2 linked regions of the Skermanella sp. TT6 genome follow. The protein of the gene in region 1 interacts with the protein of each later gene in a pairwise test. Links are inferred from orthologs where the notes say so. Each region holds a gene or a part of one and is shown in the gene's direction. Other genes may lie near its edges.

What was found.
Region 2: the proteins of recR (region 1) and recO interact in binary tests that used the Escherichia coli proteins (3 or more experiments, as listed by UniProt). The link is inferred for Skermanella sp. TT6 from one-to-one orthologs.

What each region holds. Positions count from the first base shown.
Region 1 is NZ_CP067420.1:361,630-376,444, reverse strand. What follows is about bases 12,085-14,815. They hold recR (recombination mediator RecR), read left to right. Parts: upstream 12,085-13,018; coding sequence 13,019-13,612; downstream 13,613-14,815. Other genes in these bases: IGS68_RS01710 (DNA recombination protein RmuC), read left to right, coding at 13,697-14,815; IGS68_RS01720 (YbaB/EbfC family nucleoid-associated protein), read left to right, coding at 12,435-12,758; IGS68_RS01725 (DNA polymerase III subunit gamma/tau), read left to right, coding at 12,085-12,431. Also shown: IGS68_RS01775 (microcin C ABC transporter permease YejB), read right to left, coding at 1-975; IGS68_RS01770 (extracellular solute-binding protein), read right to left, coding at 1,013-2,857; IGS68_RS01765 (extracellular solute-binding protein), read right to left, coding at 2,987-4,795; IGS68_RS01760 (hypothetical protein), read right to left, coding at 5,179-5,841; hisN (histidinol-phosphatase), read right to left, coding at 5,971-6,786; IGS68_RS01750 (c-type cytochrome), read right to left, coding at 6,828-7,367; IGS68_RS01745 (3-deoxy-manno-octulosonate cytidylyltransferase), read left to right, coding at 7,561-8,373; IGS68_RS01740 (prephenate dehydratase), read left to right, coding at 8,413-9,279; nudC (NAD(+) diphosphatase), read right to left, coding at 9,295-10,203; more of IGS68_RS01725, read left to right, coding at 10,542-12,084. UniProt on the Escherichia coli protein: May play a role in DNA repair. It seems to be involved in an RecBC-independent recombinational process of DNA repair. It may act with RecF and RecO.
Region 2 is NZ_CP067420.1:3,563,831-3,578,904, reverse strand. The notes cover bases 1,845-4,834. They hold recO (DNA repair protein RecO), read left to right. Parts: upstream 1,845-2,959; coding sequence 2,960-3,709; downstream 3,710-4,834. Other genes in these bases: parC (DNA topoisomerase IV subunit A), read left to right, coding at 3,713-4,834; IGS68_RS16850 (Rpn family recombination-promoting nuclease/putative transposase), read right to left, coding at 1,845-2,112. In the rest of the region: IGS68_RS36005 (hypothetical protein), read right to left, coding at 197-319; IGS68_RS36000 (hypothetical protein), read left to right, coding at 356-487; IGS68_RS16855 (RpnC/YadD family protein), read right to left, coding at 608-970; more of IGS68_RS16850, read right to left, coding at 1,123-1,844; more of parC, read left to right, coding at 4,835-5,929; IGS68_RS16835 (PRC-barrel domain-containing protein), read left to right, coding at 6,041-6,919; IGS68_RS16830 (PRC-barrel domain-containing protein), read left to right, coding at 6,947-7,507; IGS68_RS16825 (ABC transporter substrate-binding protein), read left to right, coding at 7,576-8,682; IGS68_RS16820 (SDR family oxidoreductase), read left to right, coding at 8,790-9,755; IGS68_RS16815 (glycosyltransferase family 4 protein), read right to left, coding at 9,764-10,921; IGS68_RS16810 (glycosyltransferase), read right to left, coding at 10,918-12,099; UDP-glucose 4-epimerase GalE, read left to right, coding at 12,403-13,416; IGS68_RS16800 (methyltransferase domain-containing protein), read left to right, coding at 13,418-14,002; IGS68_RS16795 (GNAT family N-acetyltransferase), read left to right, coding at 14,010-15,050. UniProt on the Escherichia coli protein: Involved in DNA repair and RecF pathway recombination.

The sequences.
Region 1 (14,815 bases):
CGCCGCCTCGAAGCCCAGCAGCCCCAGCCCGTCCAGCGAGAAGATCACCTCGATCAGCAGCGACCCGGTGAACAGGATGCCGATGAAGGCGCCGGGAAACCCGGCGATCACGATCAGCATGGCATTGCGGAAGATGTGGCCGTACAGCACCCGCCGCTCGTTCAGGCCCTTGGCGCGCGCGGTGATGACGTACTGCTTGTTGACCTCCTCCATGAAGCTGTTCTTGGTCAGCATGGTCAGGCCGGCGAAGCCGCCGATCACCAGCGCCAGCACCGGCAGGGTGATGTGCCAGAAATAATCCAGCACCTGCTGCCACCAGGGCATCAGGTCCCAGCCCTCGCTGGTCAGCCCGCGCAGCGGGAACCAGTCGAGGTAGCGGCCGCCTGCGAACAGGACGATCAGCAGCACGGCGAACAGGAAGCTGGGGATGGCGTAGCCGACGATGACCACGCCGCTGGTCCAGATGTCGAACTTCGACCCGTCGCGCACCGCCTTGCGGACCCCCAGCGGGATCGAGATCAGGTAGGTGATCAGCGTGGTCCACAGCCCCAGCGAGATCGACACCGGCAGCTTGTCGATCACCAGGTCGATCACCCGCTGGTCGCGGAAGTAACTGGTTCCGAAATCGAAGGTCAGGTAGCTGGTCATCATCTGGAAGAAGCGCTCGTGCAGCGGCTTGTCGAAGCCGAACTGCCGCTCCAGCTGCCTGATGAACTCGGGGTCCAGGCCCTGGGCGCCCCGGTAGCGACCGGCGGCCTGCTCGCCGCCCGACTGCTGTGCCTGGGGCGGCAGGTCGCCGCCGCCCGACGTGCCGCCGATCCGCGCCGTGGCATCGACGCCCGTCCCCTGGAGCTGGGCGAGCGTCTGCTCGATCGGGCCGCCGGGAGCCGCCTGCACGATCAGGAAGTTGATCACCATGATCCCGAGCAGGGTCGGGATGATCAGCAGCAGGCGGCGGACGATGTAAGCCAGCATCCTCGTCTCCTCAATCGCTGCTTTCCAACTTGCCGCTTCAGCCGGGCGAGCGGACGGATGCCTGCTTGCCGGTATCGATCCACCAAGTGGTGGGGAAGCCGATCGTGTATCTCGCCATCTTCTCCGGATAGCCGAACTTGTTCCAGTAAACCAGCCAGGACTCGTCGTTGTACCATTGGGGGATCTGGTACCAGCCCCAGGACAGAACCCGGTCCAGCGCCCGGTTGGTCGCGGCCAGCGTTTCCAGGTCCTTGGCGGCGATCAGCTCCTCGATCAGCGCATCCACGACCGGGTCCTTGATGCCGGCCAGGTTGGCCGAACCCCGGGTCGCGGCGGCGGCCGATCCGAAATAGCTGCGCTGCTCGGCGCCCGGCGGCGGGAAGAAGTTCAGCGCGACCGACAGCAGGTCATAGTCGAAGTCGTCGATCCGCACCTGGTACTGGGAGGTGTCCACCACGCGGATCGAGGCGTCGATGCCGGCGCGCCTGGCGTTCTGCACGAACGGCTCGGTCAGGCGGACCAGCGCCGGGCTGACCAGCAGGACCTCGATCCGCATCTGCTCGCCGGCCGGATTGACGAGCCGGTTGTTCTTCAGCTCCCAGCCGGCTTCCCTGAACAGCCGGAGCGCCTCCCGCAGGTTGGCGCGGATGTTGCCGGACCCATCCGTCGCCGGCGGCTCGTAGGCCCTGGTCAGCACCTCCGGCCGGACCCTGTCCCTGTACTTCTCCAGGATCGACAGCTCCTTGGGGTCGGGCGGGCCGTCGGCGCCGAACTCGGAGTTGGGGAACCAGCTCTTCACGCGCCGGTACTCGCCGAACAGCAGCGTCCGCTGGATCGCCTCGAAATCATAGAGATGGGTGATCGCCTCGCGCACCCGGACGTCCTGGAACTGCGGCCGCCGCAGGTTGAAGATATAGCCTTGGGTCCCGCGCGGGGTCTGGTCCGGCACCACCCGCCTGATCATGCTGCCGTTCCTGACGGCGGGCACGTCGTAGCTCTGGTTCCAGCGCTGTGCGCGGTTCTCCTGCCGGAAATCGATCCGGCCCGCCATGAAGGCTTCCGCCAGCACCGTGTCGTCGAGGTAGTAGTCGTACCGGATCTGGTCGATATTGTTCAGCCCGCGGTTCACCGGCAGGTCGGCCGCCCAATAATCTCGCACCCGCTCGTAAGTGATCGAGCGCCCCGCGTCGACCGACCGGATCCGGTAGGCGCCGCTGCCCAGGATCGGCTCCAGCGTGGTCTTGGTGATGTCGCGCCCCTGCGCCGTCCACCAGTGCCGCGGCAAAGGGGAGGCGGACGCCACCGTCAGGAGCGGCTTCATGCTGTCGCGGGTCTTGAAGGTGAACTTCAGGCGTCGCGGGTCCAGCACCTCGATGCCGCTGACATCCTCGTAGAAGCTCTGGAGGAAGGGCCGCCCGTGCTCCCTGATGGTGTCGAAGGCGAACTTGAAATCGTCGGCGGTGATCGGCTGGCCGTCCTGCCAGCGCGCCTCCGGCCGCAGGTTGAAGACGATCCAGCTCTTGTCCTCGGGATACTCCGCTGACTCGGCGATCAGGCCGTAGGCGGAGGACAGTTCGTCTCCCGATCCCGTCATCAGGCTGTCGGAGATCAGCCCGATGCCGGAAGGCCAGCTTCCGCGCAGGATATAGGTGTTGAGACTGTCGAAGCTGCCGAAGGCTCCCAGCACGACCGAGCCGCCCTTGGGCGCGTCGGGGTTGGCATAGGGCCAGTGCTGCATGTCCGGGCCGTAGAGCGGCTCGCCGAACTCGGCCATGGCCCAGGTCCGGGTGATCTTCCCTCCGGCATCCTGGGCCAGGGCGGGGGCGGTCCCGCCCAGCAGCAGGCTTCCCAGGCAAACGGCGGCGGCAAGCAGTCTCTTCATCCGGCCCTCATCTCTCCCGCGGCCTGGCCGCATCGTTGCGTGACAATCGTTCCCGGCGTGACGCTCGTTCCGGCGTTCCCGTCCTTCTGCCTTTTGCAGCCGAATCGGGCTTAATCAAGGCGAAACGCCTCAACGGGCGGCCTCCTTGGACCACCAGGTCGACGGGAAGCCCACCTCGTACCTGGGCTTGCGCTCCGGCCAGCCGAACTTGGTCCAATAGGCGATCCAGGTCTGGTCATTATACCATTGCGGGATCATGGCGTGCTGCCACAGCAGTACCCGGTCGAGCGCCCGCGATGTCGCCTGAAGCGTCTCCAGGTCTTTCGCCGCGACGACCTCCTCGATCAGCGCATCGACCACGGGGTCCTTGATGCCGGCATAGTTGGCCGACCCCTTCACGTCGGCCGCGGCCGACCCAAAATAGCTGCGCTGCTCGGTACCCGGCGGCGGGAAGAAGTTGAAGAAGACCATGACGGCGTCGAAGTCGAAATCGTCCGTCCGGGCCTGGTGCTGGGCGCTGTCGACGATCCGGATCGAAGCGTCGATGCCGACCCGCTGGAGCGCCGTGACATAGGGCTGCATCACCCGGACCATGGACTGGCTGTCGTCCAGGAATTCGATCCGAAGCTGCCGCCCGGTCTTGGCATCGACCAGCTTGTTGTCGCGGGTCTGGAAGCCCGCCTCGCGGAACAGCGCCATGGCCTTGCGGACATTGTCGCGGTTGTTGCCCGATCCGTCGGTGACCGGCGGATCGTAGGCGGTGGTGAAGACCTCTTCCGGGACGCGCCCACGATATTTCTCCAGGATGGCGAGCTCCGCCGGAGTCGGCGGGCCGCCGGCGCCGAAGTCGCTGTTGGGGAAGTTGCTCTTCACCCGGCGGTACTGGCCGTACAGGATGTTCTTCTGGAGCCACTCGAAGTCGTAGAGGTACGAGAGCGCCAGGCGCACCCTCGGGTCGGCGAACTGGGGCCGGCGCATGTTGAACCGGATGCCCTGCGCGCCGAACGGCCGCTCGTTGGCGATCGCCCGCTTCTCGATCCTGCCGTCCTTCACCTGGGGAATATCGTAGCCCGAGGTCCAGCGCTGGGCCCGGTTCTCCTGCCGGAAATCGTAGGCGCCGCCCTTGAACGCCTCGAACATCACGTCGTCGTCGCGGTAGAAGTCGCTGCGGATGGTATCGAAATTGTTCTGGCCGACATTGGGCGGCAGGTCGCGGCCCCAATAGTCGGGCACCCGCTCGTAGGTGATCGACCGGCCGGGATCGACCGCCTTGACCCGGTACGGGCCGCTGGTCAGCGGCGGCTCCAGGGTCGTTTTCGAAATATCGCGGCCCTCCGCCGTCCACCAGTGCTCGGGCACCGGCGCCAGGATGCCGGCGGCGCGGATCAGCGGCTTCATCTCGCCGCTTCCCTTGAAGCTCACCTTCAGGCGATGCTCGTCCAGCGCCTCGACCGCCGCGATATCCTCCAGGAAGCTCTTGAGGAAGGGCCGGCCATGCTGCTCGATGGCCTTCCAGCCGAAAACGAAGTCGGCGGCCGTCACCGGATGGCCGTCGTGGAACCGGGCTTCCGGGCGCAGGGTGAACACCACCCAGCTCTTATCCGCCGGATATTCCGCGCTCTCGGCGAGCAGGCCGTAGACCACGTCCAGCTCGTCCCCGGATCCGGTGAACAGGGTCTCCGAGACGATGTCGAGGCTGCGCGGGACCTGCCCGCGCAGGATGATCGGATTGAGGCTGTCGAAGCTTCCCGGCTCGGCCATGACGACGGCACCGCCCTTCGGGGCGGCCGGATCGACATAGTCGAAACGGGCGAAGCCAGCACCGTGTTTCGGCGTGCTGAACTCCGCCAGCGCATGCGTCCGGGTCACGGCATCCTCGGCATGGCCGGCGGAAGCCAGGACGAACAGCAGCATGGGAACGGCGAAGAGGAGTCTCATCGTTATTCCCCCGTATGGCTTTCCGGAGCGACCGATCGGCGCCCGCACCCTGGCCGGACTCGTTGCGCGACTGCCGGCAAGGCGTCCGCAAGATCAACCAAGGGAAGTTTACAAGGCCCGGTTTTCTTCTTTAAGTCGTCATGCCTGGACTTGATCCGGGCATCTCCGGCCACGGAGCCCCGATGAAACCCGCGACAAGATGGCCGGATCAAGTCCGGCCATGACGGAAAGGGAGTATTTCTGCCTACGGTCAATACTTTTCCTGATGGGGCAATCACCGTGCCGGACAGTCGTGGATCAAGTCCGGTCATGACAATATGGAGCATGATCGCCACCGCGAAACCCTTTCGAACCCACCCGGCGGCACGGGACCGGATGCCCGCTCATTCGTCCTCGTCTTCGTCGGCGTCCTCTTCGCCGTAGCGGTCGTCCATCATCTCCAGGATCGCCTCGTAGTCGGGCGTCTCGTCCACGAACTTCTGGAACCGCTTCATGTTGGCGCCCTTCTCCAGCCAGGATTGCGCCGCTTCCGTATGTTCGGGGTGGCACGACAGCAGGTAGAAGGCGGCCTGCTCCGGACGCTCGATCTTGGTCTCGCCCAGCCGCTCCAGGACGGCGCCGACATAGAAGGGCAGAACGTCGGCGAATTCCTCGACCACGACGGCATCGTCATCCCCGTCGTCGGCCGGAACCACATCGTCGCCGTGCCAGCCGTTCACCTTTCCGTCGGACGCGGCCTGCTCCACATATTCGTCGTCCTCGTCGTCATCGAACTCGACGCCGTCGAACTCATCGTCGTCATCGAGGTCGTCTTCGTCCAGGGCGGCCGTATCCAGCCCGTCGGCCCCGTCGTCGTCATACTCGTCGTCCGCATCCTCGTCGCCTTCGAACGCCAGCTCCAGGGCGTCGATGATCTCGAGGAACTGGGTGCTGCGCTGTTCCCAGGAAGGGGTGGCCTGAAGTTCGGCGATCATCCGGTCGAGCATCTCGCGGATGTCCGTGTCGGCGTTCTCGTAAGCTGACTGGGCTGGTTTCGGGATCAGCATGGCAGACATTCCCTGGTCTCAAGCGCAAGGGTGAGGGAGCGGCGCGGCGCGTCGGTGGCCGCGCGGACTCGACTCTTATCAGATGGCGATGGGCGATGGGCAGGAGAAAGCGAAAAGAATGCCGGGATATCAACCGAACGGCATAACGCCAAGCCGCCGCAACGCTTCCGTATGGCCGGCTATATCGCCGGCGGCCAGCACGCGGCCGTCGGAACCGGGGCCGAGCGGCGCTCCCGTCCAGTCCGTCATGATCCCGCCGGCCCCCTGGACCACGGGGACGAGGGCCGCGAAGTCGTACAGCTTCAGCCCGGCCTCGATCACCAGGTCGACGAATCCGGCGGCCAGCAGCCCGTAGGCGTAGCAGTCGCCGCCGTACATGGTCAGCTTGACCTCGTCCGCGACGCGACGGAAGGCCGTGAAATCATGCTGGCCGAACAGGTCGGGCGACGTCGTGTTCAGGGTGGCCCGCCCCAGCGTCGGGCAGGCCCGAACCCGCGCGGCCTTGCCGTTCAGCGTGGTCGGGCGCCCCTCGACTCCGATCCAGCGGTCGCCGACGATCGGCTGGTCGATCACGCCCAGCACGGGGACGCCCCGGTGGAGCAGGGCCACCAGGGTGCCGAAGGTCGGGCGTCCCGTGATGAAGGACTTCGTGCCGTCGATCGGGTCGATCACCCACAGCCACTCGGCGTCGGGGTTGGTCGTCCCGTGCTCCTCCCCCACGATCCCGTCGTCCGGCCGCTCCGCGGCCAGGATCGAGCGGATCGCCGCCTCGGCCTCGCGGTCGGCGACGGTGACCGGCGAACTGTCCGGCTTGTCGTCCACCGCGAAGGGCGTCCGGAAATACCTGCGGATCACGGTGCCGGCGGCATCGGCGAGGCGGCACGCCAGATCCACCGTCTCGCCCGACGGGGTGACCGGTTGATCGGTGTTGTTCGAATCCGTCATGTCTCTGGTCATCCGGTCGGACGGGAGGGGGGTCGGTAGGGTTACTCGGGCAGCGGCACCGGCTCGTCGGCCTGGGTGCGCAGCCAGGCGATCAGGTTCGCCCGGTCCTCGGCCCGCCTGATGCCGGCGAAGTTCATCTTGGTGCCCGGAGCATAGTCCTTCGGGTTCAGCAGGAAATGGTTGAGCGCCTCGTAGTCCCAGTTGCCGGGCATGTCCGCGATGGCCGAGCTGTAGGCGAAGCCTTCGATGTGGCCGTGCGGACCGCCGACGACGCCCCACAGGTTCGGGCCGACCCTGTTGGCGCCGCCCTTCTCGAAGGTGTGGCACGAGGCGCAGGCCCGCGAGGCGCGCTCGCCGGCGGCCGGGTCGGCGGCCGCGAGCAGCGGGGCGATCGGCTCCGGCTCGGCCGGGCCTTCCTCGGCGGGGGCCGACGTGGTGACCGCGCTGGTGTCCACGACGTAGGCGTTCTGCTCCAGATGCTCCGGCGCGACCAGTACTTCCGCGATGAATCCGGACATCATCGCGATCAGGCCGCCCAGAAGGACGGCGCCGGAAATTTTGTTGAATTCCATGCTCGACATGCCGCGAGTCCCCAATTCCCTTGTAATCACCGCACGATAGCGGCCGGGCCGGCTGCTGTCACGCGCAGCGGCTTGTTGTTTCCTTGTCCGCAACATAGGGTCCCGGGGCGCGGGGGTCAGCCGCTTTGAAGCTTGACCCTCGGGACGAAATGTCGCACGCACAGCTATAACCCAAATGTCGCAGATGGCCACCATGCCAACCGATCCTGCTCAGAACAATCCCGCCCGAAGCGATGGCGGAACCGAAAATCCCGGATCCCGGGGCGAGGCTCCGGTCAACCCGGTCGTCATCGTGCCCGCGCGACTCGCCTCCACGCGGCTGCCGGGCAAGCCGCTGGCCGACATCCACGGCGAGCCAATGATCGTCCATGTCTGGCGCCGCGCCGCCGAAGCCGCCATCGGCCCGGTCCTGGTGGCCTGCGCGGAGGCCGAGATCGCCGACGCCGTCACGAAGGCCGGCGGACAGGCCGTGCTGACCCGGCCGGACCATCCCTCCGGCTCCGACCGGATCTTCGAGGCGCTCCGGTCCTTCGATCCGGAAGGCAGGTTCGACTCGGTGGTCAACGTCCAGGGCGACCTGCCGACGATATCGCCCGAGACGATCCGCGCCGCCTACGCGCTGCTGGACGAGCCCGAGGTCGACATCGGCACGCTGGCGGTGGAGATCGAGGACGCGACGGAGCGCGGCAATCCCAACGTGGTCAAGGCGGTGGTCGAGCGGGCGCCAGGAGCCCGGCGCGGCCGGGCGCTCTATTTCACCCGCGCCACCGCCCCCACCGGGGAGGCGCCGCTGCTGCACCATATCGGCCTCTACGCCTACCGGCGCGCGGCGCTGGCCCGGTTCGTGTCGCTGCCGCCGTCGCACCTGGAACAGCAGGAGCGGCTGGAGCAGTTGCGCGCCTTGGCCGCAGGCATGAGGATCGACGTGGCCGTCGTTGACGCGGTTCCGCTCGGCGTCGATACTCCGGCCGACCTCGCCCGGGCCCGGGTGCTCCTCAAGCGCTGATCCCGGTCCCCTCCCCCGTTCCCGTTTTTCTCCGGTCCCATGTCCAGATCCAGCCTGATCGCCTTCCAGGGTTCGCCCGGCGCCTACTCCGACCTGTCCTGCCGCAACGTCTTTCCCGACCGCAAGACGCTGCCCTGCGCCACGTTCGAGGACGTCTTCGCCGCCGTGCATGGGGGAGAGGCGGAGCTGGGCATGATCCCGGTCGAGAACTCGGTCGCCGGCCGGGTCGCCGACAATCATTACCTGCTTCCCCAGGGCGGGCTGCACATCATCGGCGAGCATTTCCAGCGGGTGAACCATCACCTGCTGGCGCCGCCCGGCGCCACGCTCGACACCATCAAGGTCGTGCGCAGCCACATCCAGGCCCTGTCCCAGTGCCGCAAGGTGACGCGGGCGCTGGGCCTGCGCGAGATCACCCATGCCGACACCGCGGGCGCCGCGGCCGAGATCGCCCAGCGCGGCGACGTCACGGAAGCCGCCATCGCGTCGGAGCTGGCCGGGGAGATCTACGGGCTGAAGTCCCTGCAGCAGGGGATCGAGGACGCCCAGCACAACACCACGCGCTTCCTGATCATGGCGCGGGAGCCGGTCCACCCGGCGCCCAATTCAGGCCCGGTGGTGACCACCTTCGTATTCCGGGTCCGCAGCGTGCCGGCGGCGCTCTACAAGGCGATGGGCGGGTTCGCGACCAACGGCGTCAACATGACCAAGCTGGAAAGCTACATGGTCGAGGGCCGTTTCACCGCCGCCCAGTTCTACGCGGACGTCGAGGGCCATCCGGAGGAGCGCCCCCTGCGCCTTGCCCTGGAGGAGCTGGAGTTCTTCGCCCGCGAGGTGAAGATCCTGGGCGTCTACCCCGCCCATCCCTTCCGCCGCGAGCAGAGCCAGGCCCACGGCGACGATTGAGGAACCCCGGCGGCCTCAGCCGTGCAGCCAGTCCTCGATCAGCCGGCGCGAGATCGAGTCGGTCCGCGGCAGGCGGTGGGTCCCGCCCTCGCCCCAGGTGGTCAGGATCTCCTCGCGGCTGAACCAGCCGGCATCCTCCAGCTCGTCCTGCTCGATGCTGATGTCCCGGCTCACCGCCTCGGCATGGAAGCCCAGCATCAGCGACGAGGGGAACGGCCAGGGCTGGGACGAGTGGTAGGTCACCTCGCCCACCCGGATGCCGGTCTCCTCCAGCACCTCGCGGGCGACCGCCTCCTCCAGGCTCTCGCCCGGCTCGACGAACCCGGCCAGGGTCGAATACATCCCCGGCGGAAAACGCGACTGGCGGCCCAGCAGGCAACGGTCGCCGTCATGGACCAGCATGATCACCGCGGGATCGGTCCGGGGGAAGTGCGGCGTGGCGCAGTCGGGATTGGTGCAGCGCCGGACATGGCCGCCTTCCGCGCTGACCGTGGGATGGCCGCAGACGCCGCAGAAGCGGTGGCGAGCATGCCACCAGGTCAGGCCGCGGGCATAGGCCAGGATATTGCCCTCCTCCGGCGCCATGAGCGGGCCGAAGCTGCGCAGGTCGGCGAAGCTGCCCCGTGCGGAAAGTCCGGGATGGACCGCCGGGTCCTCGACATGGGACAGGTCGGCGGCGAAATAGGCCGTGCCGTCGCGCAGGCCCAGCAGCACGTATTCCGTTCCCTCGGGAAGATCCGCCACCGAGAGCAGCCCCGCCCGAGGCAGGTCGGCTCCTCCGGCCACGAAGTTCTGGGCGCGCCAGATCGGCACGATCCTGGTCTCGGCCGCCGCGAACACGGCGTCGATCCAGCTCTGGTCCTTGCGCTGCGCCGATACCCTGTCGAGAACGCCGCCGGCGTAGAAGTTTGGCTTGTTTGGCATGGCGATATAGGTGGCACACCGGACCGGTTTCGGGAAGGGAGTTCATCCCGGATCGCCGCCCCGCGCGCGGGGCGGCGCGTTTCCCCTTGCTCCGCGCGCCGCCGCGCGCCATATAGGCGTCGGGAGGTTGGCGGCGGACGAGTCCCTCGCCAACCCGGTCAGGTCCGGAAGGAAGCAGCCGTAACGAGTTTCGGCTCGGGTCGTTCGTCCAGCCTCCCACCCCAGGTTTTTCCCCAGCATCATCCGACACTCCGCGCCGGTTCGTCTTTCCGCTTCGACAAGCCGACGTCGGGGATTAGACTGGCCGCAACGCCGTTGCCCGACGCCAGAGTATCGTGTTGACCGATCAGACCCTCCCTCCCCTGACCTCCGCGCCTGCCGACGGCGCGTCCGAAGCCGGCGGCAAGGCCTATCGGGTGCTGGCGCGCAAGTACCGTCCGCGCGACTTCTCCGAACTGGTGGGCCAGGAGGCGCTGGTCCGGACGCTGACCAACGCGATCCGCTCGGGCCGGCTGGCCCATGCCTTCATGCTGACCGGCGTCCGCGGGGTGGGCAAGACCACGACCGCCCGGATCATCGCCCGCGCGCTGAACTGCACCGGCCCGGACGGGACCGGCGGGCCGACCATCACGCCCTGCGGCGTCTGCGACAATTGCCGCAGCATCACCGCCGACCGGCACGTGGACGTGATGGAGATGGACGCCGCCAGCCGGACCGGCGTGGACGATATCCGCGAGATCATCGACGGCGTGCGCTACGGTCCGGTGTCGGCGCGCTACAAGGTCTACATCATCGACGAAGTCCACATGCTCACCAAGAACGCCTTCAACGCCCTGTTGAAGACGCTGGAGGAGCCGCCCGAGCATGTGAAGTTCATCTTCGCCACGACCGAGATCCGCAAGGTTCCGGTCACAGTGCTGTCGCGCTGCCAGCGATTCGACCTGCGCCGGATCGACAGCCAGACTCTGGTGAAGCATTTCAACCGCGTCGCCGAGGCGGAAGGCGTGACGGTCGAGCCGGACGCCATGGCGCTGATCGCCCGGGCCGCCGACGGCTCGGCGCGCGACGGGCTGAGCCTGCTCGACCAGGCCATAGCGCTCGGCGGGGAGCGGCTGACGGCGGTCCAGGTGCGCGACATGCTGGGCTTGGCCGACCGCGCCCGCGTGGTCGACCTGTTCGAGTCGGCCATGACCGGGCAGCCGCGGGACGCCCTGGACATCCTGTCCGACCTGCACCGCAGCGGCGCCGACCCGGTGGTGGTGCTCCAGGACCTGCTGGATTTCACCCATTTCCTGACCCGCTTCAAGGTGGTGCCGGAGACGGCGACGGACCCCGGCACGCCGGAGACGGAACGGGTCCGCGGCGGCGAGCTGTCGGGCAGACTGGGCATGCCCGCGCTGACCCGGGCCTGGCAGATCCTGCTGAAGGGCCTGGGCGAGGTGCAGAGCGCGCCGGTGCCCTTCGACGCGGCCGAGATGGTGCTCGTGCGCCTCGCCTATTCCGCCGACCTGCCCAACCCGGCCGACCTGATCCGCCAGCTCCAGGGCGGCGCGGCCTCGGGTGGGCCGGCCGGCGGCAGCGGCGGAGGCGGAGGCGGCGCCCGGGCGAACGGTCCGGCCCTGGCGGTGGCCCATTCCGCCCCGCCCCGGATCCAGGCCGGCTCCGCCCAGCCGGCCGTGGAGACAGCCGTCACGGCGCAAGCCGCCCCCGAGCAGGCCCCTTCGGAACAGGCCCCATCGGAACAGGCCGCGGAAGCGGAGCCGCTGCCCGAGCCGAAGACCTTCCGGGAGGTGGTCGAGCTGTTCGGCGAGATGCGCGAAGGCTCGCTGTACGGCCAGCTCTACAGCAGCGTCCACTGCGTCCGGTGCGAGCCGGGCCGGCTGGAGATCCGCCCGAAGGACCGCGCCGTGGCGGAGCTTTCCGGCCGGGTCGGCAAGCTGCTGACGGAATGGACCGGCCGGCGCTGGATGGTCACGATCTCCGGCGCGCCCGGCGAGCCGACGCTGAGCGAGCAGGACCGCAACGCCAAGACCCAGGCGCGGGAGGAGGCGGCCCGGCATCCGGTGGTGCGCGCGGTGCTCGACATCTTCCCCGGCGCCGAGATATCCGAAGTGCGCGATCTGACGGAACCGGAACCCACCTCCGACGGAGCGCTTGCGGAAGACGCCCTCGAGACCGATTTCTACGAGGAAGCCCCGTCCGACCTGGACGACATAGGAGAGTTTTAAGCCATGAAGAATCTCGGCCAAATGATGAAGCAGGCCCAAGAAATGCAGACCCGCATGCAGCAGATGCAGGAGGCGCTGGCCGAGGTCGAAGTCACCGGCCAGTCCGGCGCCGGGATGGTCAACGTCACGCTCAACGGCAAGGGCGAGATGAAGAAGCTGAAGCTGGACAAGTCCGTGGTCGATCCCGACGACGTCGAGGTGATCGAGGACCTGATCGTCGCCGCCTTCAACGACGCCAAGCTGAAGGTCGAGCAGCACGTCGCCGAGGAGACCCAGAAGCTGATGGGCGGCATGAAGCTTCCCCCGGGCATGAAGCTGCCGTTCTGAGCGGAAGGGCGGCCTTTCCGGTTGCGCGGCCTTCCTTCCCGTCATGACCGGGCGTTCGGACGACGGCACCCATTTCCGTCATGACCGGGCTTGACCCGGTCATCTCCGGGCGGTCGGACGATGCTGTTCCCGGCGGGAGATAGCCGGGTCAAGCCCGGCTATGACGAAAAGCGAAGCCGCTGCGACAAGCGAAGCCGCCGCGACAAACTACACGCCGGCGGCGAAAGCATCTCTCCAGCCGGCAAAGCCAGGGAGCGAATTTGAGCAGTTCCGAGATCGACCGCCTTATCCAGCTCCTGGCCAAGCTGCCCGGGCTGGGGCCGCGATCCGCGCGGCGGGCGGCGCTGCACCTGATCAAGCGGCGCGAAAGCCTTCTGAGCCCATTGGCCGACGCCATGCACGAGGCGGCCGACGCCATCAAGACCTGCTCCGTGTGCGGCAACCTGGACACGCGCGATCCCTGCTCCGTCTGCGCCGATCCGAGGCGGGACGGCGCCCTGGTCTGCGTGGTGGAGGAGGTCGGCGACCTGTGGGCGCTGGAGCGCACCGGCTCCTTCAAGGGCCTCTACCATGTGCTGGGCGGCACCCTGTCGGCGCTGGAAGGCATCGGCCCCGACGACCTCAACGTCTCCGGCCTGATCAACCGCGCCCGCCGGCCCGAGGTGACCGAAGTGATCCTGGCCATGAATGCCACCGTCGAGGGCCAGACCACCGCCCATTACATCACCGACCGGCTGGCCGACTGCGACGTGACGGTCTCGCGGCTGGCCCACGGCGTGCCCGTGGGCGGCGAGCTGGACTATCTGGACGACGGCACCCTGACCGCGGCGCTCCGGTCCAGGCGTCCGTTCTGACGGCCTTCGGCCGAACCGTTCTTCCCCCGTTCTCTTTCCCCGCCCGATCCGGTAGCATCCCGTCATCTGGTGGAAGGAGAACTGATGCCGTTCGCGCTCGACGTGCTGTCGCTGATCCTGGGCTTCGTCTTCGGAGCCGGCATCGTCCTGCTGTTGCGCAGCGGCGGCATCGGCCAGGCGGAAGCCGGCCGGCTGGCGGCGGAGGCGGATTTCGCGCTGCGCCAGAACGACGACCTGCGGGCCGACCTGGCGGAGCGGGACCGGGCGCTCTCCGCGCTTCGCGGTGAACTCGGGCGCGCCCAGACCGGCCACGCGCAGCTCCAGACCCGGCTGGAGCAGGAACGGCTGGCCTCGGCCGAAAAGATCGCCCTGCTGGAGCGGGCCGAATCGAAACTGTCCGACGCCTTCAAGGCCCTGTCGGCGGAAGCGTTGCGCAGCAACAACCAGAGCTTCCTCGATCTCGCCCGCACGACCCTGGAGCGTTTCCAGGAGAGCGCCCGCGGCGACCTGGAGCAGCGTCAGGCGGCGATCTCCGACCTGGTCGCCCCGGTGCGCCACTCGCTGGAGAAGATGGACGGCCAGATCCAGACCCTGGAGAAGGAGCGGATCGGCGCCTACGAGGGGCTGAAGCAGCAGGTGCTCTCCCTGCTGGACAGCCAGCGCGAACTGCGCGGGGAGACGGCCAACCTCGTCCGGGCGCTGCGCTCCCCCGTCGCGCGCGGCCGCTGGGGCGAGATCCAGCTGAAGCGCGTGGTCGAGATGGCCGGCATGGTCGACCATTGCGACTTCTTCGAGCAGCAGACGGTGACCGGCGACCAGGGCAACAAGCTGCGACCCGACATGGTGGTCAAGCTGCCGGGCAACAAGACCATCGTGGTGGATGCCAAGGCCCCGGTGGAAGCCTATCTCGACGCGACCGGCTCGGCCGAGGACGCCGGCCGGCGCGACGCCCTGGTCCGGCATGCCCGCCACGTGCGGGAGCACATGAAGCAGCTGGGCGGCAAGGCCTACTGGGACCAGTTCGCCGCCTCGCCCGAATTCGTCGTGCTGTTCCTGCCCGGCGAGAACTTCTTCAGCGCCGCGCTGGAGCACGACCCCGGCCTGATCGAGGCCGGCATCGACAACGGCGTGATCCTGGCGACGCCGACCACGCTGATAGCGCTGCTGCGGGCCGTCGCCTATGGCTGGCGGCAGGAGCACCTG
Region 2 (15,074 bases), 3.2 Mb from region 1 along the record:
GCGCGGCACCGTTGGCCACGGTGCCTTCTTCGTCTTGGTCCTTCTCCCGCGCACTTGGCGCGCGGGCGGATGACTACAACGATCAAGGAGGAGGATGAAACGGCGCAAACGAAGGCGCCGGGATTCGAACAACGTTTGATCTGGTGGCGAAAGTCAAACGCCGAGATGAAAGGACACGGTCCTCACACCCTGTAAATCAGATGACGTGGATGACCGCTTGGCTCGCGGCGCCGACCGTGGCGGCAAGGAAAACAATACGGGCTACGAAGCGTTCTGCCGGCGACCAACGCGCCCAGTCCTTGGAAAAGCTGTTCCACATGACAGCACCATCTTGGAGGTTTCACGAGCTTGGCTGATGACCTCCACCCTGAACGATCCCGGTTATTATCCGGTTAACATCATGGTTAACGGCAGCCCTCGAGTTTTGTTCCGTGACGATGTCACAGATGCCCGGCATTTGGTTGTTCCAAGGCCGGAAAAAGCATGATCGCCAGGGCCGTTCGGCGAGGACCTCGCGGGATGCGCCGCCCCGGTATGCGAACCCGGCCCGCGTGACTCACCGCAGAAGATGAAGCGGGGGATCGTCCGTTCCGGCCGGAGAACCGAATCACTCGCCGGGGCGGAGGAGGTCGGGGAAAACGTCGCCCGGCGCCTGGGCGTCCATCAGGCGGTCCATGTAGGCGTCGTGCTGATCCGGCGTCGCGGCGTCGATCAACCGTTCCACATCAGCCGGCAATGCGCCGAAGCGGCGGGTGAACTGGCGCTTGAGCATGGCGGCCCTGCCCCTGGCCTCGCCCTGGGCGACGCCCCTGGCCTCGCCCCTGACTTCCCCCTCGGCGACGCCCTTGGCGATGAGTTCCTGTTCCCACTTCTTGATGCGTTCCGCTAGCATGCCCTGAACCTCCTCGATATCCATCGGCACCGTCGCGGCCGGCGCGGCGCCGACCAGGCCCGCGACCGAGTGCGCCACCACATCGCCGAACGCCGGCCATGGCGTGGCCCGGATGGACGGCGAACGGTTCCGGTTCCGGCCTTGGACATTTAATTCCGGTCGTTGGGCCACGGCCCAACGCACCGCCGAAGATGAAGCGGGGGATCGTCCGTTCCGGCCGGAGAACCGAATCACTCGCCGGGGCGGAGGAGGTCGGGGAAAACGTCGCCCGGCGCCTGGGCGTCCATCAGGCGGTCCATGTAGGCGTCGTGCTGATCCGGCGTCGCGGCGTCGATCAACCGTTCCACATCAGCCGGCAATGCGCCGAAGCGGCGGGTGAACTGGCGCTTGCGCATGGCGGCCCTGCCCCTGGCCTCGCCCCTGACTTCCCCCTCGGCGACGCCCTTGGCGATGAGTTCCTGTTCCCACTTCTTGATGCGTTCCGCCAGCATGCCCTGAACCTCCTCGATATCCATCGGCACCGTCGCGGCCGGCGCGGCGCCGACCAGGCCCGCGACCGAGTGCGCCACCACATCGCCGAACGCCAGCCGCAGCGTCGCATGGCCCGGATGCTCGGCGAACCAGGCCACCGCCTGGGCGACCAGGCCGGGCAGGTCCTCGGGCCGGTCGCAGATCTCGATCCGGAACAGCAGCGCCACCAGGCTGTCGTGCCGGGCCAGGTCCTCGGCGCGCAGCCGCTTCTCGTCGATCAGATGATAGCGGACCTGCGGCTGCCAAGGCCAGAGCGGCGAGTCCTCGGGCAGCGCCACCAGGTCGGTCGTGTCGGCGGGGCTGTTCCAGCGGGCCTCGCCGGCGTAGAGCACGATCGGCAGCAGGGGCGGCAGCCGGCCGCCCGGGGCGAGGGCGCGGACGTCGATGATCTGTTGCCAGAGCAGGCCGGAATAGACCTGCACCCGCACCGGCATGAACCGCTCCGGGGTCGCCTGAAACTCCAGCATCAGGTAGATGTGGACCATCTCGCCGGCCAGCGTCGGCACGCGCCAGATCACGTCGCCCTCGCGCCGCTGGCCGCGGGCGGCGTGGAACTTGGCGTTGACCCGTTCGAGCCGGGTGAAGTCCAGCAGGGCGGCGATCCCGGCGGGCAGGAAGCCGCGCACGAGCTGCTCGATCATCACCGGGTCGGAGAACAGGCGGTGGTACAGGGAGTCGGAGGCTTGCATCGTCGCGGGCGCCGGTCAGGTGATAATCACGCGAACAGCAGCACACTCCCGCAACCATCGGCAAGGGCCGGACGGCCGCCGCGACCTTCTGACCCGACGCGATCCATCAGAAGGGGTCTGACCGCCTCGGGTCCGGCCACGCGACCGCGACCCTGATGATTTCAGCCAGGAAGTGGTCGATACGGGCTTGGTTGCGCGCGTCGGTCAGGGCCAGCCCGCGAAGCGCAGGCGCTCCTCGCCTACGCGGAACAGTGGCAGGCCGCTGGTCGAGGACAGCACCTCGCCGTCAAAACGGACATCCTCAGGCTTGGAACCGACCGATGACAGGCCGGCAAGTTTAGGAGCAGGGTCAACCTTGACGGGTGATTGTCAAACTCAGGTCAGGTTTTCGTTTAGCGATTAAACCCACGAGAATTCAAGCGGTTACGCTACACTCAGCAACGGCCGAGCATAAAATTGGGCAAAGTGTCGTCGCCGGACTGAAATTCCTACTGTCGCCCGATTCATATTGACATTATGCGATAGAATAGGACAATTATCCGAATCAGCTCACTGCCAGCAAAAGGCAAGCCGTCATGACCGCTCCCGCTCCCCGTCCAGCCGTCCGGCAGGATTTTTCCAGCGAGGAGATCGCCGCCGGTGCGTCGGCGGCGGAGGCCGTGCGGCGGGCGGGGTACTCGCCCCTCGGCGTCAGGCAGCGCGGCCATTTCCTGCATGACCTTTCGGCGGTTCCCGGCAGTGACCCCGCCCCCGCAGTGACCGATGATGACCTTTCCGCGATCCCCGGCAGTGACCCCATCCGGCGCCCCCCATGGCGTCTACTCCCCCAGGCTGCTAGAACATCCCCATGGAATGGACCGACGAGGCGATCGTGCTGTCCGCCCGGCCGCACGGCGAGGCGGCCGTGGTGGCGACCCTGCTGACCCGCACCCACGGCCGGCATTCCGGCCTGGTGCAGGGCGGCCGTTCGTCCAAGCAGCGGGGCAACCTGCAAGCCGGCAACCGGGTCAGCGCGCGCTGGCGCGCCCGGCTGGCCGACCATCTCGGGACCTTCACGATCGAGCCGATCCACAACAATGCCGCCGGCATGCTGGACGACCCGCTGCGCCTCGCGGCGCTGGTGTCGGCCTGCACGGTGACCGAAGTGGTCCTGCCCGACCGGGAGCCGCACGAGCCGGTCTTCCACGGGCTGGCGGCCCTGCTGGAGGCGTTCGAGACGCCGCTGTGGGCGCCGGCCTATGTCCGGTGGGAACTGGGGCTGTTGCAGGAGCTGGGCTTCGGCCTCGACCTCGCGTCCTGCGCCGCCACCGGAAGCAACGACGCGCTGGCCTATGTCAGTCCACGCACCGGCCGGGCGGTGTCCCTGTCCGCCGGCGAGCCCTACCGCGACAGGCTGCTGCCCCTGCCGGGCTTCCTGGCCGGACAGCCCGGCTGGAGCGAGGCGGACGTGCTTGCCGGCCTCGAACTGACGGGGCATTTCCTCGAACGCGACGCGCTCGCCCATGCGTCCGCCCAGGCGGTCGCGGCCCTGCCTGCCGCCCGTACCCGTTTCATAGAACGCTATCGCAAAATGGCTACCCTTCCTGGTAGTAGATAAGACATGACCGACCCTGCACTCGATATCCACGACAAGCCGCTCTCCGAGGCGCTCGGCGAGCGGTACCTCTCCTACGCGCTGTCCACCATCATGGCGCGCTCGCTGCCCGACGTGCGCGACGGGCTGAAGCCGGTCCACCGCCGGCTGCTCTATGCCATGAGCCAGCTCAAGCTGGACCCGGACACCCCACCGAAGAAATGCGCCCGCGTCGTCGGCGACGTGATCGGCAAGTTCCACCCGCACGGCGACACCGCGGTCTACGACGCGCTGGTCCGGCTGGCGCAGGACTTCGCGGTCCGCTACCCCCTGATCGACGGGCAGGGCAACTTCGGCAATATCGACGGCGACAACGCCGCCGCCATGCGGTACACCGAGGCCCGCCTGACAGACGTGGCCCGCGCCCTGCTCGAAGGGATCGACGAGGACACCGTCGATTTCCGCGGCACCTACGACGGCGAGGGCGAGGAGCCGATCGTGCTTCCCGCCGCCTTCCCGAACCTGCTGGCCAACGGCTCGCAAGGCATCGCGGTCGGCATGGCGACCTCGATCCCGCCGCACAACGCGGAAGAGCTGTGCGACGCCCTGAGCCACCTGATCAAGAAGCCCGACGCCACGGTCGAGGACCTGGTCCGGTTCATTCCCGGCCCCGATTTCCCGACCGGCGGCGTCCTGGTCGAGTCGCAGGCCGCCATCGCCGAGGCCTACCGCACCGGGCGCGGCAGCTTCCGGGTGCGCGCCAAATGGGAGGTCGAGAAGCTGGGGCAGGGCACCTGGCAGATCGTCGTCACCGAGATCCCCTATCAGGTCCAGAAGAGCCGGCTGATCGAGAAGATCGCCGAGCTGCTGGCGGCGCGGAAGCTGTTCCTGCTCGACGACGTGCGCGACGAATCGGCGGAGGACATCCGCCTCGTCCTGGTGCCGAAGAACCGCAACGTCGATCCCGACGTGCTGATGGAATCGCTGTTCAAGACCACCGACCTGGAAACCCGGTTCGGCCTGAACATGAACGTGCTGGACAAGGACAACGTCCCGCGCGTCATGAACCTGCGCGAGGTCCTGCAAGCCTTCCTGGCGCACCGGATCGAGGTGCTGGAGCGGCGCTCGCGCCACCGGCTGGGCAAGATCGACCACCGGCTGGAAGTGCTGGGCGGCTACCTGATCGCCTACCTGAACCTGGACGAGGTGATCCGGATCATCCGCGAGGAGGACGAGCCCAAGCGCTCGCTGATCAAGGCCTTCTCGCTGACGGAGGTGCAGGCCGAGGCGATCCTGAACATGCGTCTGCGCTCGCTCCGCAAGCTGGAGGAGTTCGAGATCCGCAAGGAGCACGACAGCCTGTCGGCGGAGCGCGCCGACCTGCTCGACCTGCTGGAGAACGAGCCCCGGCGCTGGAAGGCGATCGCCAGGCAGGTCGCGGAGACCCGCAAGCGGTTCGGCAAGGCGACCAAGCTGGGCGCCCGCCGGACGGTGGTGGCCGACGCCCCGTCCGCCGTGATCATCCCGCTGGAGGCGATGGTCGAGCGCGAGCCCGTCACCGTCTTCTGCTCCGAGAAGGGCTGGATCCGCACGGTCAAGGGCCATCAGGCCGATACGTCCGACATCAAGTACAAGGACGGCGACCGGGAGCGCTTCGTGCTCCGGGTGGAGACCACGGACAAGCTGATCGTGCTGGGGACCAACGGCCGGTTCTATACGCTCGGGGTGGACAAGCTGCCGCGCGGCCGGGGATTCGGCGAGCCGCTGAGGCTGATGATCGATCTTGCCAACGACGCCGATCTGGTCACCCTGTTCAAGCACCGGCCGGGGCGCCGGCTGCTGGTCGCGGCCTCCAACGGCCGGGGCTTCCAGGTGGAGGAGGACGAGGTGATCGCCCAGACCCGCGGCGGCAAGCAGGTCATGACGCTCGGCGACGGCGTCGAGGCCAGGTTCTGCATCCCGGCGGAGGGCGACTCGGTCGCGGCGATCGGCAACAACCGCAAGCTCCTGGTATTCCCGCTGGAAGAGGTGCCGGTGATGGCGCGGGGCCGCGGCGTCATGATCCAGAAATACACCGACGGCAGCCTCGCCGACCTGACGACCTTCAAATTCTCGGAGGGGCTGTCGTGGAAGAGCGGGGAGCGCACCCGGCTGGAGGCCGACATGACCCCCTGGAAGGGCAACCGGGGCACGTCCGGGCGCCTGCCGCCCAACGGGTTCCCGAAGAACAACCGCTTCACCTGATCCCGATAAAGCTGTCCCGCCGAGGAACACTCCGACCGTCGTTTCGTTCTTCGTCGCACGAAGCCCCGGCATCACGGATGCCGGGGCATGTGACGACTGTCGGAGAGTGGGATGCGCAGAAGCCTGATGATGACGACCGCCGCGCTGGCCGCCTGGTCCTGGGTCCCGGGCGCCGGTGCGCAGCAGCCGGCACCCGTGACGGCGCCCCCGGGGCCGGAGATCAACGTCCAGCAGCCCCCGGCCTCGGTCGATGTCCAGCAGCCGGCCCCGGAGGTGACGGTCGAACAGCGGCCGCCGGAGATCATCATCGAGCAGCAGGCGCCGCAGATCATCGTCCGGCAGGCGCCGCCCCGGATCATCGTGCGCCAGCCGCCGCCCGAGATCACGGTCCGACAGTTCCAGCCCCAGGTGATCGTCCGGCAGCGCGAGCCCGAGGTGATCATCGAGCAGGCGGATCCCGAGATCCAGGTCGAGCAGCCGGAGCCCCGGGTGACCGTGCAGCAGGCGCAACCCCGGATCGACGTTCAGCAGGCCCAGCCGCAGGTGGTCATCGAGCAGCCAGAGCCGCGGGTCGATGTCCAGCCGGTCGTGCCGGCTCCCGCGCCGGCCGTTCCGCCCGCCCCGGCACCCATGGCCGAGGCGCCCGCCCCGATACCCGAGCCGGCGCCCGAGGCGGCGCCGGCCGACGGTCCCGTGGCGGGCGTGGCCCCGGAACGGATGATCGGCCGCCCCGTGGTCAATGCCCAGGGCGAACCGCTCGGCCAGATCCGGGACCTCCTGCTCGGGCCGGCCGGAACCGTGGAGACAGCCATCGTCGACGTGGGCGGCTATCTCGGCGCGCCGAAGGAGGTCGCGGTGCCGTGGGGGCAGGTGAACGCCGAACCGCAGGAGGGGCCGGTCACCCTGCCGATGGACCGGCAGCAGCTCGAAGCAGCACCCGACCACGACTATGCCGAGGGCGCCAACGCCGTCGTCGGCCCCGCCCGCTGACCCGCGCCGCAAACAGGAGCAAACCCCATGAAGAGACACCTTCTCCTGGCGCCGGCCCTGGCGCTCTGCCTGGCCGCTCCGGCCCTCGCCGCCGCCCTTGCCCAGGACCAGCCGGCCCCGGCGCCGCGGCAGGAGCCGGCGGGAGCCGTCGTCCAGGGCCAGGGCACGGTCGAGGTCCGGCCGGCCGACCCGCAGATCCGGATCGAATCGGCACCCGCGGAGGTGCAGGTCGAGACGACGGGCGAGCCGCAGATCCGCGTCGTCGAGGTGCCGACCATCGCCGGCCGCATGCCCGAGGATGTGGTCGGCTGGAACGTCCGCAACAGCGCTGGCGAGGACATCGGCGAGGTGCGCGATTTCGTGACCGAGCCGGACAGCCCGGCGATAACCAGCCTGGTCATGTCACGGTCCCGCCTGCTCGGGCTGGGCGAGCGGCTGGTCACGCTGCCGTGGGACAGCGTCCGGGTCGATCCGCAGGGGAACGCGCTGGTCACGACCCTGGGCCAGGAGGAACTGGATAACGCGCCGGAGTTCGAGTACGGCGCCGAAGCCAGCACGATCATCGGTCCGGAGCGGAACGACCAGTGACGGCCGGCAATCCCAAGAGAAGCGTAAATCCAAGAGAAGCGTGGAAGTACGGGTAGGAGCCATCAGAGATGTACAGGACATCCGTTTCCCTCGCGGCGCTGGCGATGCTCGCCTCGACCGCGGGCGCCGCGCAGGCGGAGATCCAGGTCGGCGTCGTGACTGCCGTGACGGGTTCCATGGCATCGTTCGGCGAGCAGATGCGCAGCGGCGTCGAGGCCGCCGCGAAGGAGATCAACGCCAAGGGCGGGATCAACGGAGAGGAGATCGGCGTCAAGGTCTATGACGACGCCTGCGACCCCAAGCAGGGCGTCTCCGCCGCCAACCAGATCGTCAACGACGGCATCCGGTTCGTCATCGGCCACATGTGCACGGGACCGTCGGTGCCGGCCTCCGACGTCTATTCGGAGGAGGGGATCGTCATGATCTCGCCGACCGCGACCGCGCCGGTGCTGACCGAGCGCGGCCTGGACAACGTCTTCCGGGTGGCGGGGCGCGACGACCAGCAGGGGCAGGTGGCCGCCGACCACATCGCGGCGCAGATCCAGAACCCCAAGGTCGCGATCATCCACGACAAGCAGGCCTACGGCAGCGGGCTGGCCGACGCCACGGCCAAGCGGCTCGCCGAGAAGGGCATCCAGCCGGTCATGACCGGCTCGGTCAATCCGGGCGAGAGCGATTTTTCCGCCCTGGTCACCAAGATGAAGTCGGAAGGCGTGAACACGGTCTATTTCGGCGGCTACCACGCGGAAGCCGGCCAGATCGTCCGCCAGATGGGCAACGCCGGCATGGACGCCGTGCTGGTCGCGGGCGACGGCCTGTCCAACCCGGACTTCTGGGCCATCACCGGGGAGAGCGGGGCCGGGACCCTGTTCACCTTCAGCCCGGACCCGACCGCCAATCCGACCGCCGCCCCCGTGATCGAGCAACTCCGCGCGGACGGCATCGACCCGGCCTTCTTCACGCTCTACAGCTACGCGGCCCTGCAGGTGCTGGCCCAGGGCATCGAGGCGGCCGGCGAACCGGAGCCGGATGCCGTCGCCGACGCGCTCCGCGAGGGGACCTTCGACACGGTGATCGGTCCGCTGGACTTCGACGACAAGGGCGACCTGACCGAGCCGGCCTACGTCATGTATTCCTGGCAGGACGGGAAGTACGGCCAAGTGTCGGCGCGATAAAGCTGTCGCCCGGGGGAGGGTGCGCGTCCCGCGCACCTCGGGCGGCGGGACGCCGCCCCTCCTCCGCTGTTGTCATGGGAATCCTATCCAAGACAGAAAGGCATCCCATGCGCAGCCTGCGAAATTCCACGGTCGTCATCACCGGCGCTTCGAGCGGCATCGGCCGGGCGACAGCCGTCGCCTTCGCCCGGCAGGGCGCCAACCTGGCCCTTGCCGCCCGCCGCGACGAGGCGCTGGACGAGGTTGCCGCCGAATGCCGGAGCCACGGCGCCGACGTGATCGCCATTCCGTCCGACGTGACCGAACTGGACGACATGCGCCTTCTGGCGGAGGAGGCGGCCGAGCGGTTCGGCGAGATCGACGTCTGGATCAACAATGCCGGCATCGGCCTGGTCGGGCCGTTCGCCGACGTGCCCATGGCCTCCCACCGGCAGGTGATCGAGACCAACCTGTTCGGCAGCATGAACGGCACCCATGCCGTGCTGCCCTATTTCCTGGAGCAGGGCCACGGCACGCTGATCACCAACATCTCGTTCGGCGCCTGGATCGCGCCGCCCTTCGCCGCCGCCTACGCCGCGAGCAAGTTCGGCCTGGAAGGCTTCACCCAGAGCCTGCGGCTGGAACTGGAGGAGTGGCCCGACATCCATGTCTGCAACGTGTTCCCCGCAGTGATCGACACGCCGGGGTACCAGCACGGCGGCAATTACATGGGCAAGGAGCTGAAGCCCGGATCGCCGCTGGTCCCGCCCGAGCGGGTGGCCGACGCGATGGTCGGGCTGGCGCTGCGCCCCCGGCGCGGCGTCAGCGTCGGCGCGCTGGCGCCGCTGACCAAGCTGGCCCACACCCTGGCGCCGGCCCTGACGGAGGAGGTGATGGCGCGCGGCCTGAGGCGTTATTTCCGGCGGGCGGCGCCGTCGCCCTATACCCACGGCTCGCTGTTCAGGCCGGTGCCCCAGGGGACCGGCGCCTCCGGCGGCTACCGGCAACAGACGAGCGGATCGCAATCCCTGATGCTCGCAGGGCTCGCCGCGGCCGGGGTGATCGCCGCCGGGGTGTTCGCCGCGCGCCGCTGAAACGGGTCTCACCAGAGCAGGCCGTAGACCTCGGCCATGCGGTCCATGCGGCGGCGGAAGCCGAATTCGGACTCGATCCGCCGCCGGGCCGCCCGGGCGAGCCGGCGCCGCGTTTCCGGGTCGCCGGCCAGGCGGCGCAGGCCGCCGGCCAGGGCTTCGGCCGACCCGGCGTCGACCGTCAGCATGTCGGTGCCGTCGCGGGCGAAGCTGTCGATGCCGCCGCACCGGGTCGCCAGCACCGGCACCTCCATCGCCATCGCTTCCAGAACCACGTTGGGCAAGCCCTCGCGGAGGCTGGACAGGCAGAACAGGTCGAAGCACTCGAACAGCCCGACCGTGTCGGCCCGGAAGCCCAGCAGCCGGATGCGGTCGCCATGCCCCGTCGCGGCGGCCTGGGCCTCAAGCGCCGCCTTCTCCTCGCCCTCGCCGGCGATCCACAGTTCCAGGTCCAGGCCCTCGCCGATCAGTTGCGCGACCGCCCGGATCAGCAGGTCGAACCCCTTCTCGGGGGACAGCCGCCCGACGGCGCCGACCAGCAGGCGGCCGGGGGGCAGGTGGCCGCGCTCCGAAGCCAGGACGGCGGGGCCGGTCCGGCGGAAATCCTCCGTGTCGATGGCGTTCTCGATCAGGTGCAGCCGGTCCTCCGGAACGCCGCCGGCGCGGCAGCGCTCGTACAGGTCGGACGACACGACGATCACCTGGTCATGGCGCGGCAGCGTCCAGCGATCGATCGCGTAATAGAGCGGCGTCTTGGAGGTATGCTTGACCCAGCCGTGGACCGTCGTCACCAGCTTGAAGCCGAGCAGCGGCTTCAGCAGCACGCCGAACAGGTTCGTCTTGTAGTCGTGGCCGTGCCAGATCCTGACATCGTTCTCCCGGCAGACCGCCGCCAGGCGACGCAGGCTCGCCGGGCTGAAGGCGGAGGCATCGTCCACCTCGATCAGCGGGCAGTCCTTGGCGGACGCCCGCCTTCGCAGCACCTCGAATCCCGGATCGCCCGGCGGGCGCAGATAGCAGGCCAGTTCGCGGTAGCCGGTGCCGCGCATGTAGCGGGGCGAATTGAAGATGGTCTTTTCCGGCCCGCCGCCGGTTCCGGTTACGATCCGGGTATGCAGCACCGTGACGGCATCGACGGCGCCGCCGCCGGGAGGGACGATGACGTTCATGACGATGCCGTGATCCAGCGTTCGAACTGCGCCGCCTTGGCGTCCCAGCCTTCCCCGGAGAGGCGGGCGCGGGCCCGCGCCTGGGCCTCCGGCAGGGAGCGGCGCGCCCGATGCAGGCACAGGGAGGCGAAGCGGGTTGGGTCGGCGGTCAGGTCCAGGGCGTCGGCCCAGGCCCGGTTGGCGGGGAGGGGAGTCGCCACCACCGGCAGGCCGGTCGCCAGATACTCCTTCAGCTTCAGGGGCTGCATGGCCCGGGTGACGGGCAGGTCGGCATAGGGCATCACCAGGACGTCGGCATCCTCCGCGAGGTCCGGCAGGCGGTCATAGGGGACGGGGCCGAGCCAGGTGACGGCGGGGCTCCGGGCCAGCCGCTCGTCCACGTCGTCGTGCCGGCCGACCATCCTCAGGTCGCAGGTCTCGGCCAGGGTCAGGCAGATGTCGGCATCCAGCCTGCGGTCGGCATGGCCCCAGTAGAGCGCGATGGGGCGCCGCCCCGGTCCGCACAGGGGGCGGCGGCGCACGCCGCTCCAGTGATCCAGGTCGATGCCGTGGGTCAGGAGCCGCGCGTCGAAGCCCAACCCCGACAGGCGCCGGCGCAGCACCTCGGAAACGCAGATCACGCCGGAGGCATGGTTCAGCAGGTCGCGTTCCAGGGTCCGCAGGGTCCCGCCGTCCAGCCCCGGCCACTCGGCGAAGTCGTCCACGCAATAGTAGATCCAGTTCAGGCCGGGAAAGTCGGCGGCCAGATCCGCGGTTATCGGCACCGTCGTGATCACCGCCGCCGGGGCGGGGTCACGTTCCAGCACGGGGGCCAGCGCCCGCCGCAGCAACCTGCGGTTCAGCGCGCGCTCGGCCCGGTTCTTGAAGCCCGGCCAGTGGACGGGGGAGTGGATCCGGGGAGCGGGGTCTTCCGAAGCCTCCGGCTTGGCGGCGCCGGCCGTCCGGAACCATGAGGCTGCCTTCTCCACCGCGCGCGCCAGGTCGGCGCGGGTCAGGCCGGGGCGGCGGGTGCCGATCGTGTTGACCCAGTCCACCTCGAAGCGCGGCAGGAGATGCCGGACGAGATGCTGGGTACTGCTGGGGTGACGGCCCCAATCGTCGCTGAAGACGACCAGGCGCGACCGGGACGGGCTGGGCCGCGATGGCTTCGAAACGGTCGGAGATGTTTCCCGATGCATGGCTGCACCTTGGTGATCCCCTGGTGGGGCATGAAGAACGCTGAAATCCGGAAATGCTGATCCCGGACTGCGGGAAGTACGTACCCGAACCAGGATGCATAGCAAGCCTATCTATTAGGATTTAGCCCCAAAGTATCAGGCGGCCGTGCCAGTGCCGGCGCATTGGGATAAGCCCTTGGTCCGATGCAGAGTGAATGAATTTTTCCGGTATTCCTTCGCGTTCTTCAGGTGTCGAGGCTCAGGCGCGATAATGACGAATGAGCACTTGATTGTGTCAAATCCATTACTCTCTAGGAAAGCCTGATGGACGAAACTCCGGTTGTTCTGGTCACCGGCGGCGCCGGCTATATCGGATCCCATGCCGTGCTGGCCCTGCAGGATGCCGGTTTCCCGGTCGTCGTCTTCGACAATCTCTCGACCGGCATCCGGTCGGCCGTCCCGGACGGCGTCCCGCTGATCGAAGGCGACATCGCCGACACCGAGCATGTGGCGGAAGTGATCCGCGGCTTCCAGGTCGGCGCGATCATGCATTTCGCCGGCAGCATCGTGGTCTCGGAGTCGGTCGAGAAGCCGCTGAAGTATTACCGCAACAACACCCAGAACAGCCTGGGCCTGATCGAGACCTGCGTGCGCCTGGGCGTGAAGCACTTCATCTTCTCCTCGACCGCCGCCGTCTACGGCGAGCCCGAGGCCTATCCGATCGACGAGGAGTCGCCGACCCGGCCGATCAATCCCTACGGCCAGTCCAAGCTGATGACCGAGCATATGCTGCGCGATGCCTCGGCGGCCCACGGGCTGAACACCGGCATCCTCCGCTATTTCAACGTGGCGGGCGCGGACCCGGCCGGCCGGGCGGGCCAGAACACCCCGGCCGCGACGCACCTGATCAAGGTGGCGGTCCAGGCGGCGCTGGGGCTGCGCCCCGCGATATCCGTGTTCGGAACGGACTACGACACGCCCGACGGCACCTGCATCCGCGACTACATCCATGTCTCGGACCTGGCCGACGCCCATGTGCTGGCGCTGCGCCATCTGGTCGGAAAGGGCGGCAACCTGCTGGTCAACTGCGCCTACGGCAGGGGCTTCTCGGTGCGCGAGGTGCTGAAGGCGGTGGAGAAGGTCATTGGCCGCCCGCTGCCGGTCGACGACGCGCCGCGCCGTGCCGGCGATCCGCCGGCCCTGGTCGCCAAGGCCGACCGGATCCACGGGCTGCTGGGCTGGAAGCCCGCCCATGGCAGCCTGGAGGAAATGGTGGAGACGGCCCTGGCCTGGGAGCGCCGCTCCGCCGAAGAGTCCAAGGCGCGCCGGGCCTCCTGACATGTCGATCCAGGACTTCGCGTTCGGAGCCCGCGCCGGGCGGATCGATCCCTATGACGAGGAAGACCGCGCGGAGCGCCGCGTGCGCGAGGTCCTGCGCCTGACGCAGGACCTGCGCGAACTCTTCCCCGGCTCCAGCGGCATCCTGGACATCGCGGTCGGCAACGCCGAGGCGGTGCCCTGGTATCGCACCCTGTTCCGCGGCGTCCGCCTCGTGTGCCTGGAACCGGATCGCCCGTCGCCCGCGATCGCGCGGTTCGGCGGACTGGCCTACTACCGTCGCTTCGACGGAATCAGGGTGCCCTACGGCGCCGACAGCTTCGACGTCGTCACCGGTTTCGGCGCCCTGACCGAGTCGTCCCCCGAGGTCCGGCCGCTCCTGCTGGGCGAGCTGCTGAGGGTGCTGAAGCCGGGAGGACTGCTCGTCCTGTTCGAGCCGACCGGCGGGGAGAGCCCGTTGGGCAGCCGCGATGCGCGCCGCGCGGTCGGGGACGCGGGTTTCTGGAACGTGGCGATCCGGTACGGCGGGGCCATTCCGTTCCTGCCTTTCGGGCCGGAGTACCATGTGGTCGGGTGCAAGCTCTGACCGTCCGGTGATACATCGCGATCCGGCCAGCCTCGGCGGCGTCCTGCCCGACGTTCCGGACGGCGACTTCTACGATACCGGCACGTGGTACAGGGTCTTCGCCGAAACCTGCCTGGATCCCGGAGACCGCCTGTCGGTGGAAGCCACCCCGGAGGGGCTGGTCCTGCCGCTGCGCGAGCGGCTGGACGCGCTGGGGCCGTTCCGGGGAGTGCAGCTGTCCTGGCTCGGCAATTACTACACCTGCCGTTTCGGCCCGCTCCAGTCCGGGACCGCCGATGCCGCCGCGGCCTTCGAGACCTGGGGGCGGCAGGTCCGGCGCCGCGAGCCGCGCCCCGCGCGGCTGGTGTTCTCGGCCCTGGACGGAGGGACCGCCACGCTGGACCCGCTGCGGCGGGGGCTGCGGCGCGCCGGGTACCTGGTCGAGACGGTCGAGGATTTCGGCAACTGGTACAGCCCGGTCGCTGGCGGCTTCGAGGAATACTGGAACGGGCGCGGCACCCGTCTGCGCAACACCGTCGAGCGCAAGGAACGGGCGTTGCGGCGCGACCACCGGGTGGACCTGGAGGTCTTCCGGTCGCCGGCCGACGCGGAGCGGGCGACCGAACTGTACGAGCATGTCCACGCCTTGTCGTGGAAGGAGCCGGAGCCTTATCCGCTCTTCATTCCGAGCCTGATCCGCGCCGGGCTGGAGGCGGGCGCCGTCCGGGTCGGCGTGCTGACGGTGGATGGCGAACCGGTAGCCGCCCAGCTCTGGATCGTCTGGCGGGGCCGCGCCACCATCTTCAAGCTGTCCTATGCCGAGAACCGCCGTAAGCTCTCCGCAGGCTCGATCCTGACGCGCCACATGGTGCGCGAGGCTTTCCGGTCCGGCGACGTCGCGGAGATCGATTTCGGCTGCGGCGACGATGCCTACAAGAAGGAGTGGCTGCCCCTGCGCCGCCAGCGCTGGACGCTCACCGCGTACGATCCGACGACGGCCTGCGGCGCCGCCCATACGCTCCGGCGCTATCTGCCGCGCCTGATCCGCCGACGGCTGCTGGGGCGGTGATGCAGTCCGGCGAAGGTGGTGGAG